Linked DNA regions of Paracoccus pantotrophus. The protein of the gene in region 1 interacts with the protein of each later gene in a pairwise test. Links are inferred from orthologs where the notes say so. Each region holds a gene or a part of one and is shown on either strand. Other genes may lie near its edges. The genes, in order: trkA and ESD82_RS11155.

Evidence for each region.
Region 2: the proteins of trkA (region 1) and ESD82_RS11155 interact in binary tests that used the Escherichia coli proteins (3 or more experiments, as listed by UniProt). The link is inferred for Paracoccus pantotrophus from one-to-one orthologs.

What each region holds. Positions count from the first base shown.
Region 1 is NZ_CP044423.1:741,498-750,591, forward strand. The notes cover bases 2,807-5,729. They hold trkA (Trk system potassium transporter TrkA), read left to right. Parts: upstream 2,807-3,541; coding sequence 3,542-4,918; downstream 4,919-5,729. Other genes in these bases: ntrX (nitrogen assimilation response regulator NtrX), read left to right, coding at 2,807-3,199; ESD82_RS03535 (potassium transporter TrkG), read left to right, coding at 4,927-5,729. Outside these bases: ESD82_RS03520 (sensor histidine kinase NtrY-like), read left to right, coding at 1-1,814; more of ntrX, read left to right, coding at 1,811-2,806; more of ESD82_RS03535, read left to right, coding at 5,730-6,549; RNA chaperone Hfq, read left to right, coding at 6,626-6,859; GTPase HflX, read left to right, coding at 6,860-8,167; ESD82_RS03550 (helix-turn-helix domain-containing protein), read right to left, coding at 8,472-9,094. UniProt on the Escherichia coli protein: Part of the constitutive potassium transport systems TrkG and TrkH. May regulate the transport activity of TrkG and TrkH systems. Binds to NAD(+) and NADH.
Region 2 is NZ_CP044426.1:151,828-160,935, forward strand. Bases 1,415-4,351 are described here. They hold ESD82_RS11155 (PTS sugar transporter subunit IIA), read left to right. Parts: upstream 1,415-2,619; coding sequence 2,620-3,084; downstream 3,085-4,351. Other genes in these bases: lptB (LPS export ABC transporter ATP-binding protein), read left to right, coding at 1,415-1,799; hpf (ribosome hibernation-promoting factor, HPF/YfiA family), read left to right, coding at 1,962-2,537; ESD82_RS11160 (hypothetical protein), read left to right, coding at 3,159-3,353; ESD82_RS11165 (branched-chain amino acid aminotransferase), read right to left, coding at 3,423-4,292. Outside these bases: ESD82_RS11135 (hypothetical protein), read left to right, coding at 1-522; lipopolysaccharide transport periplasmic protein LptA, read left to right, coding at 575-1,060; more of lptB, read left to right, coding at 1,065-1,414; ESD82_RS11170 (MarR family winged helix-turn-helix transcriptional regulator), read left to right, coding at 4,445-4,963; ESD82_RS11175 (response regulator), read left to right, coding at 4,960-5,691; preprotein translocase subunit SecA, read right to left, coding at 5,845-8,550; ESD82_RS11185 (peptidylprolyl isomerase), read left to right, coding at 8,759-9,108. UniProt on the Escherichia coli protein: Seems to have a role in regulating nitrogen assimilation.

The DNA.
Region 1 (9,094 bases):
ATCAGGACGAGCATCGCCGCGACCTGACCAACGATGCCAAGCTGCTGGCCGGGGCGCTGACCCAGGCCGCGCGGCAGAACCCGATGCTGGACGACGGCGACCTGCGGCTGCTGCTGTCGGACTATCAAAGCCAGATCCAGCGCGGGTTGCGCGAGGCCTATATCGTCGATGGCCGCGGCACCATCCGCGCGCGGGGCGAGCGCAGCTATCAGTTCTGGTACGAGGAGCCCTCTCCCGCCCAGTTTGACGAGGCGGCGATGCGCGGTCTGGTGCTGATCGAGGATTGGCAGAACAACGAATTCCGCGCCCTGGTGCCGCTGGTGCCCCTGGCCGACCGCTATCTCTACGTCACGCGCGACGTGGACGGCAGCCTGCTGGGGCTGTTGGACGACACCCGCCAGACCGTCGGCGAATATCAGCGCCTGGAGCAGGAACGCGGCCGGGTTCTGTTCGAATTTTCCTTGCTGTATCTGGGGTTTGCCCTGCTTCTGGTCGCGGCGGCGATGTGGCTGGGCCTGTGGTTCGCCGACCGGCTGTCGCGGCCCATCGGCCGGCTGGCCGAGGCCTCCGAGCAGGTGGGCGAGGGCAACCTGGACTTCCAGATCCCCGCGCCCGATACCGGCGACGAGATCCAGACGCTGGGCGAAAGCTTCAACCGCATGACCCGGCAGTTGAAGCAGCAGCGCCAGGAACTGGTCGAAAGCTATCGCGCTGCCGACGACCAGCGCCGGCTGTTCGATTCCGTGCTGTCCTCGGTCACGGCCGGGGTGATCGGTCTCGACGCGGCGGGAGAGATCGACTTCCTGAACCGCTCGGCCGCCCGGCTGCTGGGCCTCGACCCGGCGGCGGCGCATGACCGGCTGCTCTCCGAGGCGGTGCCGGAATTCGCGCCGCTGTTCGAGCGGCTGGCGCAATCCGTGAACGAATCGGTGCAGGACGAGATCCGCCTGACCCGCGAGGGTCGGGTGGAGAGCCTGCTGGTGCGCATGGCGATCCGGCGCGGCGCGGCCGGCGGCCTCGAAGGCTATGTGGTGGCGCTGGACGACGTGACCGACCTGGTCTCGGCGCAGCGCATGGCGGCCTGGGGCGACGTGGCGCGCCGCGTCGCGCATGAGATCAAGAACCCGTTGACCCCGATCCAGCTTTCGGCCGAACGGCTGAAGCGCAAGTTCGGCCCCATCGCCGGCGAGGAACGCGAGGCGCTGGAGCAATATACCGAGGTCATCATCCGCCAGACCAACGACCTGCGCCGGATCGTGGACGAGTTCAGCCGCTTCGCCCGCATGCCCGAGCCGGACCGCAAGGAAACCGACATCGCCAAGCTCTTGCGCGATGCCGAGCTGATGCAGCGCGACGCGCTGCAGGGCGCGCTGGTCTCGGACATTCCCGACGAGCCGGTGATCGTGGATGCCGATGCCGGCATGATGCGGCAGGTCTTCACCAACCTGTTGAAGAACGCGGGCGAGGCGCTGGACGAGCTGCGCGCGAACCCGCCCGAGGGCTGGGTGCCGCAGGTCCGGGTCTCGCTGCGCTCGGCCCCCGATGCGGTGACGATCCGCATCGCCGACAACGGGCCCGGCCTGCCGCAGGACCGCACCCGGCTGTTCGAGCCCTATGTGACGATGAAGCCCGGCGGCACCGGCCTCGGCCTGCCCATCGTCAAGAAGATCGTCGAGGAACACGGCGGCAGCCTGATGCTGACCGACACCCCCGAAGGACGCGGCGCCATGGCCGAAATCCGCCTGCCGCGCGAACGCCAGCCGGTGCGGCTTTCCGCGCGCCGCCAGAAAAACGAGCAGGAAGCAATGAAATGAGCGATATTCTGATTGTCGACGACGAGCGGGACATCCGGGAACTGATCTCCGACATCCTGCGCGACGAGGGCTTCTCGACCCGCCTTGCCGCCAATTCCGACCAGGCGGTGGCCGAGCTGAACGCGGCCGAGCCGGCGCTGATGATCCTCGACATCTGGCTCAAGGACAGCAAGATGGACGGGATCGACATCCTCAAGCAGGTCAAGCGCAACAATCCCGAGGTGCCGGTGGTCATCATCTCGGGCCATGGCAATATCGAGATCGCGGTGGCGGCGATCAAGCAGGGCGCCTACGACTTCATCGAGAAGCCCTTCAACATCGACCAGCTGCTGGTGGTGATCCGCCGCGCCATGGAGACGGCGCGGCTGCGCCGCGAGAACTCGACGCTCAGGCGCGGCGAGGCACGGGCGGCCGAGATGCTGGGCAATTCCGCGCCCTTCCGCCGGCTGCGCGAACAGCTCGACAAGGTGGCGAAATCGAACGGCCGGGTGATGCTGACCGGCGAGCCGGGGGCGGGCAAGGAGATCGCCGCGCGCTATGTCCACGCCCACAGCCCGCGCGCGCGCGAACCCTTCGTCACCGTGCCCTGCGCCACCATCGAGCCCGAACACATGGAGGAGGTGCTTTTCGGCCGCGAAACGCCCGAGCGCGGCATCGAGGCGGGTCTCCTGGAGCAGGCGCATGGCGGGGTGATCTATTTCGACGAGGTGGCGGACATGCCGCTGGGCACCCAGCCCAAGATCCTGCGGGTGCTGACCGAGCAGCAGTTCCAGCGCGCCGGCGGCACCGACAAGGTGCGGGTGGACCTGCGGGTGATCTCCTCGACCAATCGCGATCTTTCGGCCGAGATCGCCGCGGGCCGCTTCCGGCAGGAGCTTTACGACCGGCTGAACGTGGTGCCGGTGGCGGTGCCCTCGCTGGCCGAGCGGCGCGACGATATCCCGCTGCTGGCCTCACATTTCATCGAACAGTTCCATGCCGGCCAGGGCCTGCCGCTGCGCGCGCTGCCCGAGGAGACCTGCGCCGCGCTGCAGGCGATGAACTGGCCGGGCAATATCCGCCAGCTGCGCAATGTGATCGAGCGGGTGCTGATCCTGGGCGACGGCACCGGGCCGATCCAGCCCTCGGAACTGGAAGGCCAGAACGGCAGCGCCAGCACCAGCGAGGCCCTGGCGCTCGGCCCGCAGATCACCAGCCTGGCGCTGCGCGAGGCGCGCGAACTCTTCGAGCGCGAATACCTGCTGGCGCAGATCAACCGCTTCGGCGGCAATATCAGCCGCACGGCGCAATTCGTCGGCATGGAGCGTTCGGCGCTGCATCGCAAGCTCAAGTCGCTCGGCGTCGTCGGCGGCATGCGCGTCGAGGAGGAACTGATGGGGAAATGATGGCGGCGCCATGCCGGTGGCGCGGTCGCATGGGTATTTATGGAACAGAGAAGCACGGGAACTGCGCCCCGGCCACCCCCGCGGATCAGGCGGGACAGGTTCTGGCCAGGTGACCGGGGCGACTTCTCCGTTCGCGGTCATCGGCTCCCCAGCCTGTACCGCGCAACCAGGCTAGGCGGAAAAGATTGAGGAATCCTTAACGGCTTCTTCGTTCTGCAAATACCCATGCGGCGATGACGCAGGCGGTATGGCTGCACGGCTGGTCCTGATGTTTTCGCTGTATCCGTCGCCTGCGGCCCGCGCTAGGATCGCGCTTCACGAAGGGGTTGAACCGGGGCCGGAATGAAGATCATCATCTGCGGGGCGGGGCAGGTCGGCTGGCATATCGCGCGCCATCTTGCGGGCGAGCGCAACGATGTCACCATCATCGACACCAATGCCGAGTTGATCCGGCGCGCCACCGATGCGCTGGACGTGCAGGGCGTGACCGGCTTTGCCAGCCATCCCGACGTGCTGGACCGCGCCGGCGCGCGCGATGCCGACCTGATCATCGCCGCAACCCATTCGGACGAGGTCAACATGGTCACCTGCCAGGTCGCCCATTCCGTCTTCCAGGTGCCGAGGAAGATCGCGCGGCTGCGCAGCTCGGCCTATCTGGACGCGATCTGGTCCGATCTCTACCGCACTGACCACCTGCCCATCGACGTCGTCATCAGCCCCGAGCGCGAGGTGGCGCGGGCGGCGATGCAGCGGCTTTCCGCGCCCTCGACCTTCGATGCCGAGACCTTCCTGGAAGGGCGGCTGCATCTGCTGGGGATCTCGCTCGAGCCTGACAGCCCGGTGCTGAACACGCCCCTGCGGCAGCTCAACGACATGTTCATCAGCCTCAGCGCCATCGTCGCCGGGGTGCGGCGTGGCGGCAAGCTCTTCGCGCCCGAGCCGGGCGACCAGCTTTTCGAGGGCGACCAGGTCTATGTCTTCACCCTGACCGAGGACGTGGCGCGCACGCTGGAGATCTTCGGCAAGCCCATGGCCAAGCAGGAAAGCGTCGTCATCATCGGTGCGGGCAATGTGGGCCTGGCCGTCGCCCAATCGCTCGAGGCGCGCCCCGAGCGCATCCGCGTCAAGCTGATCGAGCGCAGCCGCGCCCGCGCCGAGGATGCGGCCGATGCGCTCAACCGCACCATCGTGCTGAACGGCGACGGGCTGTCGGCCGAATTGCTGGAGGAGGCGGCCGTGCCGCGCGCCGATGCGGTCCTGGCCATCACCGACGACGACAAGACCAACATCCTGGCCGCGGTGCGCGCCAAGCAGGCGGGCGCGAAGCTTGCGATCTCGCTGGTCAACGACCCCACGCTGATGTCGCTGATGGAGCCTCTGGACATCGACGCCTTCATCAACCCGCGTGCCAGTACCGTCTCGACCATCCTGCGCCATATCCGGCACGGACGGGTGCGCGACATCTATTCCATCGGCGATGCCGAAGCCGAGGTGATCGAGGCGCAGGTGCTTTCGACCTCGCCCATCGCCGGCCGGGCCGTGCGCGACATCGAGTTTCCCGAAGGCGCGCTGATGGGCGCCGTGCGCAAGGGCGAGCGCGTGGTCAAGCCGACGGGCGACCTGCGCATCGAGGAGGGCGACATCGTGGTGATCTTTGCCCTCGTCTCCGACATTCCCGAGGTCGAACGCCTGCTGCAGGTTTCGATCGACTTCTTCTGAGGCCGGGGATGGGGTTTTTGCTGCGCCTGCCGCTTATCGTGATCCTGGGGGGCATCGGCGCGCTGGCGATGGTGGTGCCGGGGCTTTACGCCCATGCGCTGGACAGCCACAAGATCGGCTCGATCTTCCTGGGCGCGGCGGGGCTTTTCGTGATCCTGGCCGCGATCCTAGGGCTGGCGACCGCCGACCGGCCCGAGGGGCCGCGGGCGCGCAGCGTGCTTCTGACCATGCTGGGTACCATGGTGCTGCTGCCGGCCATGCTGGCCGTGCCCTTTGCCATGGCCTTGCCCGATACCGGCTTCTTCAATGCCTGGTGGGAGATGATCTCCTGCCTGACCACCACCGGCGCCACGCTTTACTCGGCCGATCTGCTGCCGGCGCCGCTGCATCTGTGGCGCGCCATGGTCGGCTGGCTGGGCGGGCTGTTCATGCTGGTCGCGGCTATCGCACTGCTGGCGCCCCTGCGGGTAGGGGGATTCGAGATCATGTCCTCGCCCTATGGTCGCAGCGAAAGGTTCGAGCGCCTGCCGCGCTCGGCCGAGGGCCCGGATGCCCTGGCCCCGCTGACCCATCCCGCCTTCCAGACCGAACTGGCCGATCCGGCACATCGGGTGATGCGGGCGGGCCGGGTGGTGCTGCCGGTCTATGCCGGGCTGACTCTGCTGATGTGGACGCTGCTGCTGATGCTGGGCGAGACCGGGCTGGTGGCGCTGACCCGCGCCATGGGCACGCTGTCGACCAGCGGCATCAGCCCGGTCGCCGGCCCCGCCGGGCAGGGCAGCGGCATCGCCGGCGAGGTGGTGATCTTCCTGTTCCTGATCCCTGCGCTGTCGCGCCGCTTCTGGCCCGGCGGCGGCGAGCTGAAGGCCAGCGAGAGTTGGATCGAGGATCCCGAGCTGCGCATGGCCGCTGGCGTGGTGCTGCTGGTCTCGGTCCTGCTGTTCGCGCGGCATTTCGCCGGGGCCATCGGCGTTTCCCCGACCGGGGCCAAGGGGGTGCTGGACACGCTCGACAGCGCCGCCTCGGCCGCATGGGGAGGTATCTTCAACGGGCTGAGCTATCTGACCACGACCGGCTGGAACTCGGTCGAATGGCAAGGCGCGCGCAACTGGTCGGGGCTGAGCTCGCCCGGGCTGATGCTGGCGGGGCTGGCGATGATGGGCGGCGGCGTCGCCACCACCGCGGGGGGCGTCAAGCTGCTCAGGGTCTATGCGCTCGCCCGCCATTCCGAGCGCGAGCTGGAGCGGATCGTACACCCGGCCTCGGTCGGCGGCGGCGGGCTGATGGCGCGGCGGCTGCGGCGCGAGGGGGCCTATCTCGCCTTCATCTTCTTCATGCTCTTCGCCAGTTCCATCGCGGTGACGGTGATGCTGATCTCGCTGCAGCGCATCGAGTTCGATTCGGCCACCATCCTGTCCATCGCGGCGCTGACCAATACCGGCCCGCTGGCCGGCGCGATTCCGCTGACACCGACCTTCCAGGGCTCGGCCGGCATGGCGGGGGCGCCCTGGGCGGGCTGGGCCGGGCTGCCGGGGCTGACCAAGGCGGTTCTGGCCGGGGCCATGGTGGTCGGACGGGTCGAGACGCTGGCGATCCTGGCGCTGGTTTCGCCCGAATATTGGCGCCGCTAGCCCGGATCACATGCTTGCAAGCCGCTGCCCGCTCGCCTAAGTCTTGAAAACCAGCGATAAGAACAAGGTGCCCCGAATGGCCGGCGACAAACAGAACCTCCAGGACGCTTTTCTGAACCATGTGCGCAAGGGCAAGGTCCCGGTGACGATTTTCCTTATCAACGGTGTGAAATTGCAGGGTGTCATCACCTGGTTCGACAATTTCTGCGTGCTTTTGCGCCGCGATGGGCAATCGCAGCTTGTCTACAAGCACGCCATCTCGACCATCATGCCGGGGCAGCCGATCAGCCTCTATGACGGCGAGGACTGATTGGCCGAGCCGTCGGAAACCCGCGAGCGGCCGACCCGGGCCTATGTGATCCATCCCGATCTGGGCAATTCGCGCACCCGCCGCTCGCCCGAGCTGGCGCTGGAGGAGGCGGTGGCGCTCGCCCATGCGCTGCCCGCCATCGAGGTGGCCGGGGCCGAGGTGGCGCGGCTGCGCAATCCCGATCCGGGCATGCTGTTCTCCAAGGGCAAGCGCGAGGAGATCGGCCAGCACCTCAAGGCCGCCGCCGAGGGCGAGGGGGCGGAACTGGTGCTGATCGACGGGCCGGTGACGCCGGTCCAGCAGCGCAACCTGGAAAAGGAATGGGGCGTCAAGATCCTCGACCGGACCGGGCTGATTCTCGAGATCTTCGCGGATCGCGCCCAGACGCGCGAGGGCGTCTTGCAGGTGGAACTGGCCGCGCTGGCCTATCAGCGCACCCGGCTGGTCAGGGCCTGGACGCACCTGGAGCGCCAGCGCGGCGGCTTGGGCTTCGTCGGCGGTCCCGGCGAGACGCAGATCGAGGCCGACCGCCGCGCCATCGACGAACAGGTGGTGCGCCTGCGCCGGCAGCTCGAGCGGGTGGTCAAGACCCGCGAGCTGCACCGCAAGGCCCGCGCCAAGGTGCCCTATCCCATCGTCGCGCTGGTCGGCTATACCAACGCCGGGAAATCCACGCTTTTCAACAAGCTGACCGGGGCCGAGGTCTTGGCGCAGGACCAGCTTTTCGCCACGCTGGACCCGACCATGCGGCAGATGGTGCTGCCCGGCGGCCGGCGGGTGATCCTGTCCGACACGGTGGGCTTCATCAGCGACCTGCCGCATGAGCTGGTCGCCGCCTTTCGCGCCACGCTGGAGGAGGTGCTGGCGGCCGACCTGATCCTGCATGTGCGCGACATCAGCCATCCCGAGACCGAGGAGCAGGCCGGCGACGTGGGCGAGATCCTCGATTCGCTGGGGGTCGAGGAGGACGTGCCGCTGATCGAGGTCTGGAACAAGATCGACGCGCTGTCGCCCGAGACCCGTGCCGCCCTGCGGCGCACCGATGCGCGCACCGAGGGCGTGCAGGCGATCTCGGCCCTGTCGGGCGAGGGGCTGGACGATCTGCTGGCCGCCGTCGAGGCGCGGCTGGCCGAGGCGCTGGACGAGCCGCGCCGCGAGGCCGAACTGGTGCTGCCGCATTCGGACGGCCGGCGCCGGGCCTGGCTGCATGAGCAGGGCGTGGTCGCGGCCGAAGAGGTCGCCGAAGAGGGGGTGCGGCTGCGGCTGCGCTGGACGGACCGGCAAAGGGCGGCCTTCGAGGGGCTTTGAGGACGAATTCTCGCTGGGCGAGGGACAAGGGCCTTGGCTGGCCGAAGCCCGGCGGCGCGACTGCCCGCCCCGGCAGCCTTTCTCGTGCCCTCGGGCCTTTCATCTGCGTCCCGATGACCGCGACCCGCAGCGCGGCCGCCAGTCGCAGCCGACAAGGGTGGCGCAGTTGCCTGCCCCGACAGGCTTTTCCGTTCGCCCGCAGGTCTTCCGACTGCGTGCCGTTTCCTCATCGCCGATCCGCGGCGTGCCGGGCTCCCATGGCGGGACGATGCGCGACGCATGATGCTGCCCGAAGGCGCGGGAATCAGCCGGCGGGGCGATCGCCGGGGCGGCTGTGGGTTTCCCGCATCAGCGCCCGGTAAGCCTGGGGCGTGCGGCCCGTCGCGGCCAAGAAGGCGCGCATGAAATGGCCAAGTCCGCTATAGCCCAGCCGCGCCGCGATCTGCGCCATCGGCAAGTCGCCGTCGCGCAGCGCCTTGCTGGCGCATTGCAGCCGCAGGTCGTAGAGCAGCTCCAGCGCGCTGCGACCCCGGCTCAGGCGGCAGGCGCGGTCGAGCTGCGCCTGCGAGCAGCCCAGCCGCAGCGCCAGTTCGGCGATGGTCTGGCCCGATTGCAGCTCGGCCTGCGCCAGTTGCAGGAAATGCCCGGTCAGCGCCCGGGCCTCGGCCAGGCCGGCGGGCGAAGGTGCGGATGGCGCCAGCCCCGCGCCCTGTCCATCGCCCAGCCGCGACAGCACGGCTGCGATCAGCCCCAGCCCGCGTGCGGTCGCGGCATTCTGCGCGGGGGCGCGCGGCATCCCCGCACCCAGCGCGGTCATTGCCGCGTCCAGCAGCTCGGCATCCGCGGCGCCAGGCAGGCCGTGGCGCAAGCCCTGCGGCAGCGTCAGCCCCCGGCACATGGCGGGCGGGATCAGCAGCGCCAACCCAT
Region 2 (9,108 bases), on another replicon or contig:
GCGATCCTGTCGGTGCTGTTCCTGCTGGGCCGCAAGCCCGACCCCGAGGCGAGCATTCCCTATGCCGATGTGGACCCGCGCGAACTGGCCGAGCGGCAGGCGGTGACCAGCCCGACCTATGCCGGCGTGACCCGCGATGGCGCGCAGCTGAGCATCGCGGCCGCCGAGGCCCGGCCCGGCGACCGCAGCAGCGGCACCCAGGCGCAGGCGGTGCGCCTGACGCTGCGGGCCAGCGACGGGCGGGCGGCGGATGTCAGCGCCGGGGCCGCCTCGATGCGCGACCAGCAGGTCCGGCTGGCCGAGGGGGTGCGCATGACCACCGCCGACGGCTGGGTGCTGACCGCACCGGAACTGTTGGCCTCGACCACCGAAGGCACGCTGCTTTCCGAGGAGGAGGTCAATGTGCTGGCCCCTTTCGGCCGGCTGACGGCGGGGCGGATGGAGTTTCGCCCCTCGGGGGAGGGCAGCGGCGATCACGTTCTTGATTTGAGCGGCGGAGTCCGCTTGATATACCGGCCATGACCCGGCGCCGCCGGCCGCATAGGGGGCCTTCGGGCGCCAGAAAGGAAATCCGATGATCCGGCCCGGACCGCTTTTGCCCGTGATCCTGTCGCTGATGCTGGCGGCGGGCCCGGCGCTGGGGCAGGCCAGGGGCTTTGGCAGCGCCCAGGATATCAAGGAACCGGTCGAGGTCACGGCCGATTCGCTGACGGTCGACCAGAAATCCGGCCAGGCCACGTTTTCGGGCAATGTGCTGATCGGCCAGGGTGCCATGCGGCTTGCGGCGGACAGCGTGACCGTGACCTATGCCCAGGGCGACCAGCGCCGCATCAGCGCCTTGCACGCGCAGGGCAACGTCACCCTGGCCAGCGGCGAGGACGCGGCCGAGGCGCAGGCGGCCGATTACGATGTCGAGACCGGCACCATCGTCCTGACCGGCGACGTGCTGCTGAGCCAGGGCGGCAACCTGCTGGCGGGTGACAAGGTGACGGTGAACCTGGAAAGCGGCACCGCCGAAGCCTCGGGCCGGGTGCGCAGCGTCCTGCAGCCGGAGAACTGACGCCATGGCCGAAAAGCAGGGGCTGCGCGTTCGCGGCCTGCGCAAATCCTATCGCAACCGCCCGGTGATCCGCGACGTGGCGCTGGACCTGGAGCGCGGCGAGGTGGTGGCGCTGCTGGGGCCCAATGGCTCGGGCAAGACCACCTGCTTCTATTGCGTGGCCGGGCTGGTCGCGCCTGATTCGGGCCAGGTGCTGATCGACGGGCAGGACGCGACGCGCCTGCCGATGTATCGCCGCGCCCAGATGGGCATCGGCTACCTGCCGCAGGAGATGTCGATCTTTCGCGGCCTCACGGTCGAGCAGAACATCATGGCCGTCCTGGAACTGGTCGAGCCGCATGTCCACCAGCGCCGCGAGCGGCTGGAGGAGCTGCTGGGCGATTTCTCGATCGGCCATCTGCGCAATGCCTCGGCCATGGCATTGTCGGGGGGCGAGCGGCGCCGGGTCGAGATCGCCCGCTGCCTTGCAGCCGATCCGGCCTATCTGCTTCTGGACGAACCATTCGCCGGCGTCGATCCCATCGCCGTGGGCGAGATCCGCGCCCTGGTCCACGACCTGAAAAGCCGCGGCATCGGCGTGCTGATCACCGATCACAACGTCCGCGAGACGCTGGAAATCGTCGACCGCGCCTATATCCTGCACGACGGCCATGTGCTGAAAGCCGGCACCACGGCCGAGATCGTGGCCGACCCGCAGGTCCGCCGCGTCTACCTGGGCGAAACCTTCCGCATGAACTGAACGCGAGGACGTGACGATCCCTTGCGCGCAGCCGTTGACACCGGGACGTGGCTATCACCAAATGAGGATATGGCCGGGCAGGACGCCGGGCCGAAGAAACCCGGACGGTGCCGCCGCGAGGGCTGTGACGACCAGGCCGGGCAACCGAAAGGACGGACCACCATGCGCTATCAGATCAGCGGAAAACAGATCGACGTGGGCGATGCGCTTTCGACTCATGTCAAGACCGAACTCGGTGCCACCGTTGAGAAATATTCGCAACGCCCGACGGATGCGACGGTGATCTTTTCCCGCAACGCGCATGAATTCATCTGCGATGCCGTGGTGCATCTCTCGACCGGGCTGACCGCCCAGGCCAAGGGCGGGGCCACCGACATCTATGCGGCCTTCGAGCAATGCCGCGAACGGATGGACAAGCAACTGCGCCGCTACAAGCGCCGGCTCAAGGACCACTACAAGGACCGGACCCAGCCGGTTGAATTCGAGCAGGCGGGAATGTATGTGCTGGCCGCCGATGAGGACGAATGGGAAACGCAGGCCGACGGCCTGCAACCCATGATCATTGCCGAGATGGAGACCCGCGTGCCCACCCTGTCGGTCGGCGACGCGGTGATGCAGATGGAACTGTCCGGCAGCCCGCTGCTGGTCTTCCGCAACGAGAAACATGGGGGCGTGAACGTGGTTCACCGCCGCGACGACGGCAACGTGGGCTGGATCGACCCCCGCAACCTGGGCTAGACTGACACAGAAGGGCAGTCTTGTTGAACCAAACGTCCCGGCCGCGCAGCCCGCGGCCGGGCCTTGACAATTTTCGGGCGACATGCAGATCAGCGACATTCTCTCCCCCGCCGCCGTGCGGACGATGAGCCAGACCACCAGCAAGAAACGGTTGTTCCAGGAAATTGCCGAACAGGCGCGGGCCGTCTATGGCGTGGACGCCGCGCAGACGCTGGACGCGCTGCAAGAGCGCGAGACCCTGGGCCCCACCGGGGTCGGCCATGGCGTCGCGCTGCCCCATGCCCGGCTGCACGGGCTTGAGCATGTGGTCGGCCTGTTCCTGCGGCTGGAAAAGCCGCTGGATTTCGACGCGGTGGACCGCCAGCCGGTGGACCTGATCTTTGCGCTGCTGGCGCCCAAGAATTCGGGCGTCGATCACCTCAAGGCTCTGGCGCTGGTCTCGCGCACGCTGCGCGACCAGGATCTGCGCGCCAAGCTGCGCGCCAACGAGGATCCGGTGGCGCTGCACGCCATGCTGGCCGCTGCCCCCGGCATCAAGGCGGCCTAGGGTCGCAGCCCTGTCCGCAAGGGGTGAAATGCCGCCGCATCCGCGCTATACTCCCGCGCGGGAGGAAGACCGACATGACCAGACATATCGCAGACCGCAGTCACGAAAGCAGTTCCGGCCGCACGCAATACTATACGCGGCAGGAACGCGAATCCGGCCTTCACCCGGCCATCGCCGCCCTGCGCATGCGGCCCCGTATCCGCAACAGCGAAGAGGCGAATCGCCGCGCCGCCGAATTTGCCCGGATCGAGCGCGGCCATCGGGTCTGATCCCGGCCCCGGCAATGCGAACCCGGCCGGGCGCTGCCGCCCGGCCGGGTTTCCATTTCGGTCCAGCGATCAGCTGCGGACCAGCTTTTCGTAATCCTCGGCGATCTTGCGGGTGGTGCCGCCGACCTGGAAATGCCAGTCGCCGATCTGCCCGACCGGCGTCACCTCGGCCGCGGTGCCGGTCAGGAAGCATTCCTGGAAATCCGCCAGCTCCTCGGGCTTGATCCGGCGTTCATGCACGGCGGTGCCGTTGTCCTTGAGCATCTGGATGACCGTCTGCCGGGTGATGCCGTTCAGGAAGCGGTCGGCCAGCGGCGTATGCACCTCGCCGTCCTTGACGAAGAAGATATTGGCGCCGGTGGCCTCGGCGACATAGCCCTCCCAGTCCATGAACAGCGCGTCCGAGCAGCCCTTTTCCTCGGCGGCGTGCTTGGACATGGTGCAGATCATGTAAAGCCCGGCGGCCTTGGCGGCGGTGGGGATGGTCTCGGGGCTGGGCCGCTTCCACTTAGCGATGTCGAGCTTGGCGCCCTGCCATTTCGCATCGCCGTAATAGCTGCCCCATTCCCAGGCGGCGACGGCCATGCGCACCGGGTTGCGGCGCGCCGAAACCCCCATATCCTCGCCCGAGCCGCGCCACATCACCGCGCGGACATAGGCGTCCTTGAAGCCGTTGGCCTCCAGCACGGCGGTTTTCGCCGCGTCGATCTCCTCGGCGGTATAGGGCGACTGCATGTCCAGAAGCCGGGCCGATTCGATCAGCCGCAGCGAATGCTCGTGTCCCTTGAAGATCTTGCCGCTGTAGCAGCGCTCGCCCTCGAAGACCGAGCTGGCGTAATGCAGCGCATGGGTCAGGATGTGGACATTCGCCTCGCGCCACTCCACCAGCTTGCCATCCATCCAGATCTTGCCGTCACGATCGTCATATGCGCCCGCCATTTTTCCCTCCGGCCGGTTCTGTTTGCGGAATGTTGCGCCGTCAGAGCATGTCTGGCAAAGAAAATTGCGCAACTTGAGGTCTGGGCTATCCATTCATGGTTGGAAAGTCAACAAGCCTGACGTAATAAGGGCCACGCAGCGAAGGGAAGGCCATGCAGAACAAGGTGAATGTCGCGCCGGCAGGCGGGGAAAGCCTGCTGTTCCTGACCGATGACCAGCTTCGCCGCGGCATCGAGGCGATGTTCTTCGCCTATCGCGCCTTTACCGCCGATCCCGACCTGATTCTGGCCGAGCTGGATTACGGCCGCGCCCATCACCGGGCGATCCATTTCATCCATCGCGAGCCGGGCCTGACGGTGACGGCGCTGCTGGACGTGCTGGGTGTGACCAAGCAATCGCTGAACCGGGTCTTGCGCACGCTGATCGAGGACGGGCTGGTCGAAAGCCGCATCGGCCGCCGCGACCGGCGCGAGCGCCAGCTCTACCTGACCGACAAGGGCGCGGCGCTGGAACGCCGTCTGTCCGAGGCGCAGCGCGCCCGCATGCGCGCCGCCTATCGCGCCGCCGGACCGCAGGCGGTGGCGGGCTTCCGGCAGGTGCTGGAGGCGATGATGGACCGCGACACGCTGCGCCAGTATCGTGCGCTGAAAGAACTGCCCGAGTCGCCATGACCGCTCCCGATCCTGCTTCCGATCCGCAGCCCGCCGCCCATATCTTGGTCGTCGACGACGACGAACGCATCCGCAGCCTGCTGCGCCGCTTCCTGATGCGCAACGGTTTCCTGGTGACCACGGCGCGCGACGCCGCCCATGCCCGGCGCCTGCTTGACGGGCTGGATTTCGACCTGATCGTGCTCGACGTGATGATGCCGGGCGAGGACGGGTTCTCGCTGACCCGCGACCTGCGCCGGCGCATGACCACGCCGATCCTGCTGCTGACCGCCAAGGGCGAGACGGGCGACCGCATCGAGGGGCTGGAAAGCGGCGCCGACGATTACCTGCCGAAACCCTTCGAGCCGCGCGAGCTGCTCTTGCGCATCGCCGCCATCCTGCGCCGTATCCCGGCGACCGAACCCAAGGGGCCGAAGTTCCTGTCGCTGGGGCCCCTGCGCTACGATGCCGACAAGGGCGAACTGTGGCAGGGCGATGCGCCGCTGCGCCTGACGGGAACCGAGCAGGCGCTGCTCAGGCGCCTTGCCGACACGCCGCGCCAGCCGGTCAGCCGCGGCGCGCTGATCGAGGATCTGGGCCGCAGCCCGTCGGAGGAGGCGGGCGAGAATTCGGAACGCGCCATCGACGTGCAGATCACCCGCCTGCGCCGCAAGATCGAGCCCGATCCCAAGGAGCCGCGCTACCTGCAGACCGTGCGCGGAACCGGCTACATGCTGGTGCCGGATTAGCGGCGCCTGGTCGGCTGCTCCGTTGCGATATGAGTATTTGAGAAACGGTGAAAGCCCAAGCGGTGCGCCCGGCTCTTCACCGTTTTCCAAATACCCATGCCGGGCCGGCCATCTTCGCGGCGGGATGAAGAAGGGGGCCCGAAGGCCCCCAAATCACGCCAGCGCGCCGTGGCAGTGCTTGAACTTCTTGCCCGAGCCGCAGGGGCAGGGATCGTTGCGCGACGGGTTGCCCCAAGTGGTGGGATCGGTCTCGTCGAAGCCGGCGACCCGGCCCGAGACCTCGCCGCCCTCGGCTTCCTCGTGTTCGGGGTGCATCTGCGCCTCGACCGCCGCCTGTTGCTGCTGGTATTCGCGCAGCATCTGCTCGCGCTCGGCATCGGTCAGCGGGCGGATGCGGGCCAGTTGCTGGGTCACGTCGAAGCGCAGCCCGTCCAGCATGGTCTCGAACAGCTGGAAGGCCTCGGTCTTGTATTCCGATAGCGGGTCGCGCTGCGCATAGCCGCGGAAGCCCACGACCGAGCGCAGATGCTCCAGCGTCACCAGATGCTCGCGCCACTTGCTGTCGATCTGTTGCAGCAGCACCTGCTTTTCGATCTGGCGCATGTTCTCGGAGCCGAATTGCTCGGCCTTCTGCGCCATATAGGCATCGGTGGCCTGCTGGATGCGTTCGCGGATCCCGTCCTGGTCCACGCCGTCCTCGGCCGCCCAATCGGCGACGGGCAGGTCCATGTTCAGCTTGTCGACCACCGCGTCATGCAGGCCCTGGACGTCCCATTGCTCGGCATAGGCGCGGGGTGGCAGATGCCGGTCGACCAGGTCGTCGATCACCTGCGCGCGCATGTCGGCGGCGATGTCCCCGACCTCGTCGGTATGCATGATTTCCAGGCGCTGGCTGAAGATCGCCTTGCGCTGGTCGTTCATCACGTCGTCGAATTTCAGCAATTGCTTGCGGATGTCGAAGTTGCGGCCCTCGACCTTGGCCTGGGCGCGTTCCAGCGACTTGTTGACCCAGGGGTGGACGATGGCCTCGCCATCCTTCATGCCCAGCGTCGACAGCACCTTGTCCAGCCGTTCCGAGCCGAAGATGCGCATCAGGTCGTCTTCCAGCGACAGGAAGAACAGCGAGCGGCCGGGGTCGCCCTGGCGGCCCGAGCGGCCGCGCAGCTGGTTGTCGATGCGGCGGCTTTCGTGGCGCTCGGTCGCCAGCACGAAAAGGCCGCCGGCATCCAGCACCGCCTGCTTCTCGGCGGCGTGCTCGGCCTCGATGCGGGCGCGGACCTCATCGGGGTTCGCCTCGGGATCGGCGGCCAGCGCCTCCATCACCTTCATCTCGACATTGCCGCCCAGCTGGATGTCGGTGCCGCGGCCGGCCATGTTGGTGGCGATGGTCACGGCGCCGAGCTTGCCGGCGTCGGCGACGATCTTGGCCTCCTGCTCGTGCTGGCGGGCGTTCAGCACGTTGTGCTGGATGCCTTCCTTGCTCAGCATCTGCGACAGCATCTCGGATTTCTCGATGCTCGTCGTGCCGACCAGGATCGGCTGGCCCTTGGCATGGGCTTCCTTGATCGCCTCGATCACGGCGGCGTATTTCTCGGTCGCGGTGCGATAGACGCGGTCATGCTCGTCGATGCGCTGTACCGGGCGGTTGGTCGGCACCTCGACCACGCCGAGCTTGTAGATTTCCGCGAATTCCTCGGCCTCGGTGGCGGCGGTGCCGGTCATGCCCGAGAGCTTGTCGTAGAGCCGGAAATAGTTCTGGAAGGTGACGGAAGCCAGCGTCACGTTCTCGGGCTGGATGGCGACGCCTTCCTTGGCCTCGATGGCCTGGTGCAACCCGTCCGACAGTCGGCGGCCCTTCATCATCCGGCCGGTGAATTCGTCGATCAGCACCACCTCGTCGTCGCGCACGATATAATGCTGGTCGCGCATGAACAGCTTGTGCGCCCGCATCGCCTGATTGGCGTGGTGGACGATGGTGGTCGATTCGGGGTCGTAAAGCGTCTGGCCCTCGGGCAGCACGCCCGCCGCCTGCAGGCGCTTTTCCAGGAATTCGTTGCCTTCCTCGGTAAAGGTGGCGTTGCGGGTCTTTTCGTCCAGCTTGTAATGCTCGGGCGCGAGTTCGGGCATGAAGGCGTCGAGCGTCTTGTAAAGCGCGCTGCGGTCCTGGCTGGGCCCCGAGATGATCAGCGGCGTGCGCGCCTCGTCGATCAGGATCGAGTCGACCTCGTCCACGATGGCAAAGAAATGCCCGCGCTGGGTCATCTGCTCGATCGAGCCCTTCATGTTGTCGCGCAGGTAGTCGAAGCCCAGCTCGTTATTGGTGGCATAGGTCACGTCGGCCCGATAGGCCTCGCGCTTTTCCTCGTCCGGCTGGAAGGGATAGACGACGCCGGTGGTCATGCCGAGCTGCGCAAAGACCTTGCCCATCCAATGCGCGTCGCGTTTCGCCAGGTAGTCGTTGACGGTGACGACATGCACGCCCTTGCCCGCTAAGGCATTCAGATAGGCCGGGAAGGTCGCGACCAGGGTCTTGCCCTCGCCGGTCTTCATCTCGGCGATATTGCCCTGGTGCAGGAAGACGCCGCCCATCAGCTGCGTGTCGAAGGCGCGCAGGCCAAGCGCGCGGCGCGCCGCCTCGCGGCAATTGGCAAAGGCCTCGGGCAGAAGCTTGTCCAGATCCTCGCCTGCCTGCGCGCGGCCCTGCAATTCGCGGGTCTTGCCGATCAGTTCCGCATCGGAGAGGGCGCGGAACTGTTCCTCCAGCGCGTTGATCTGGGCCACCAGCGGCCGGACCGATTTCACCTTGCGGTCGTTGGGCGTGCCAAAGACCAGTTTCGCCAAGTTTCCGATGCCGAGCATATGAACCTTCAAAATCGCGTATCTGGGGGTGCGCGGGACGTTCCGCCCACTTGCCGGCACCATTCGCCTTGCCCTATCACTTGGGCCGGAAAAACGGCGACGGGCGCGCATTTTCGGTTGCGCCGGATGTATGCCCCGGCCGGCCCACTGTCAACGCTTGCGCCCGTTCACCTCTGCGTGGACGCGCCGTCCCATGAAGGGGAAACCTATGCTGAAACCGCTTCTTGCCGTCTCCGTGCTGCTTTCGGGGACCGTCTCGGCCCTGCCCGTGCTGGCGCAGGATGCCGATACGGTCGTCGCCACCGTCAATGGCGAGGCGATCACGCTGGGCCAGATGGTCGCCATGCGGCAGGGGCTGGACGCGCAGGCGACCCAGGGCCTGCCGGATACGGCACTGTGGGATCTGATGCTGGACCAGATGATCCGCCAGACCGCCGTGGCCCAGGCGGCCGAGCCGCTGAGCAAGCGCGATACCGTGGCGCTGGAGATCGAGAAGCGCGCCTATCTGGCCGGCTCGGTGCTGGAAAAGATCGCCGCGGCCGAGCCGGACGAGGCCGA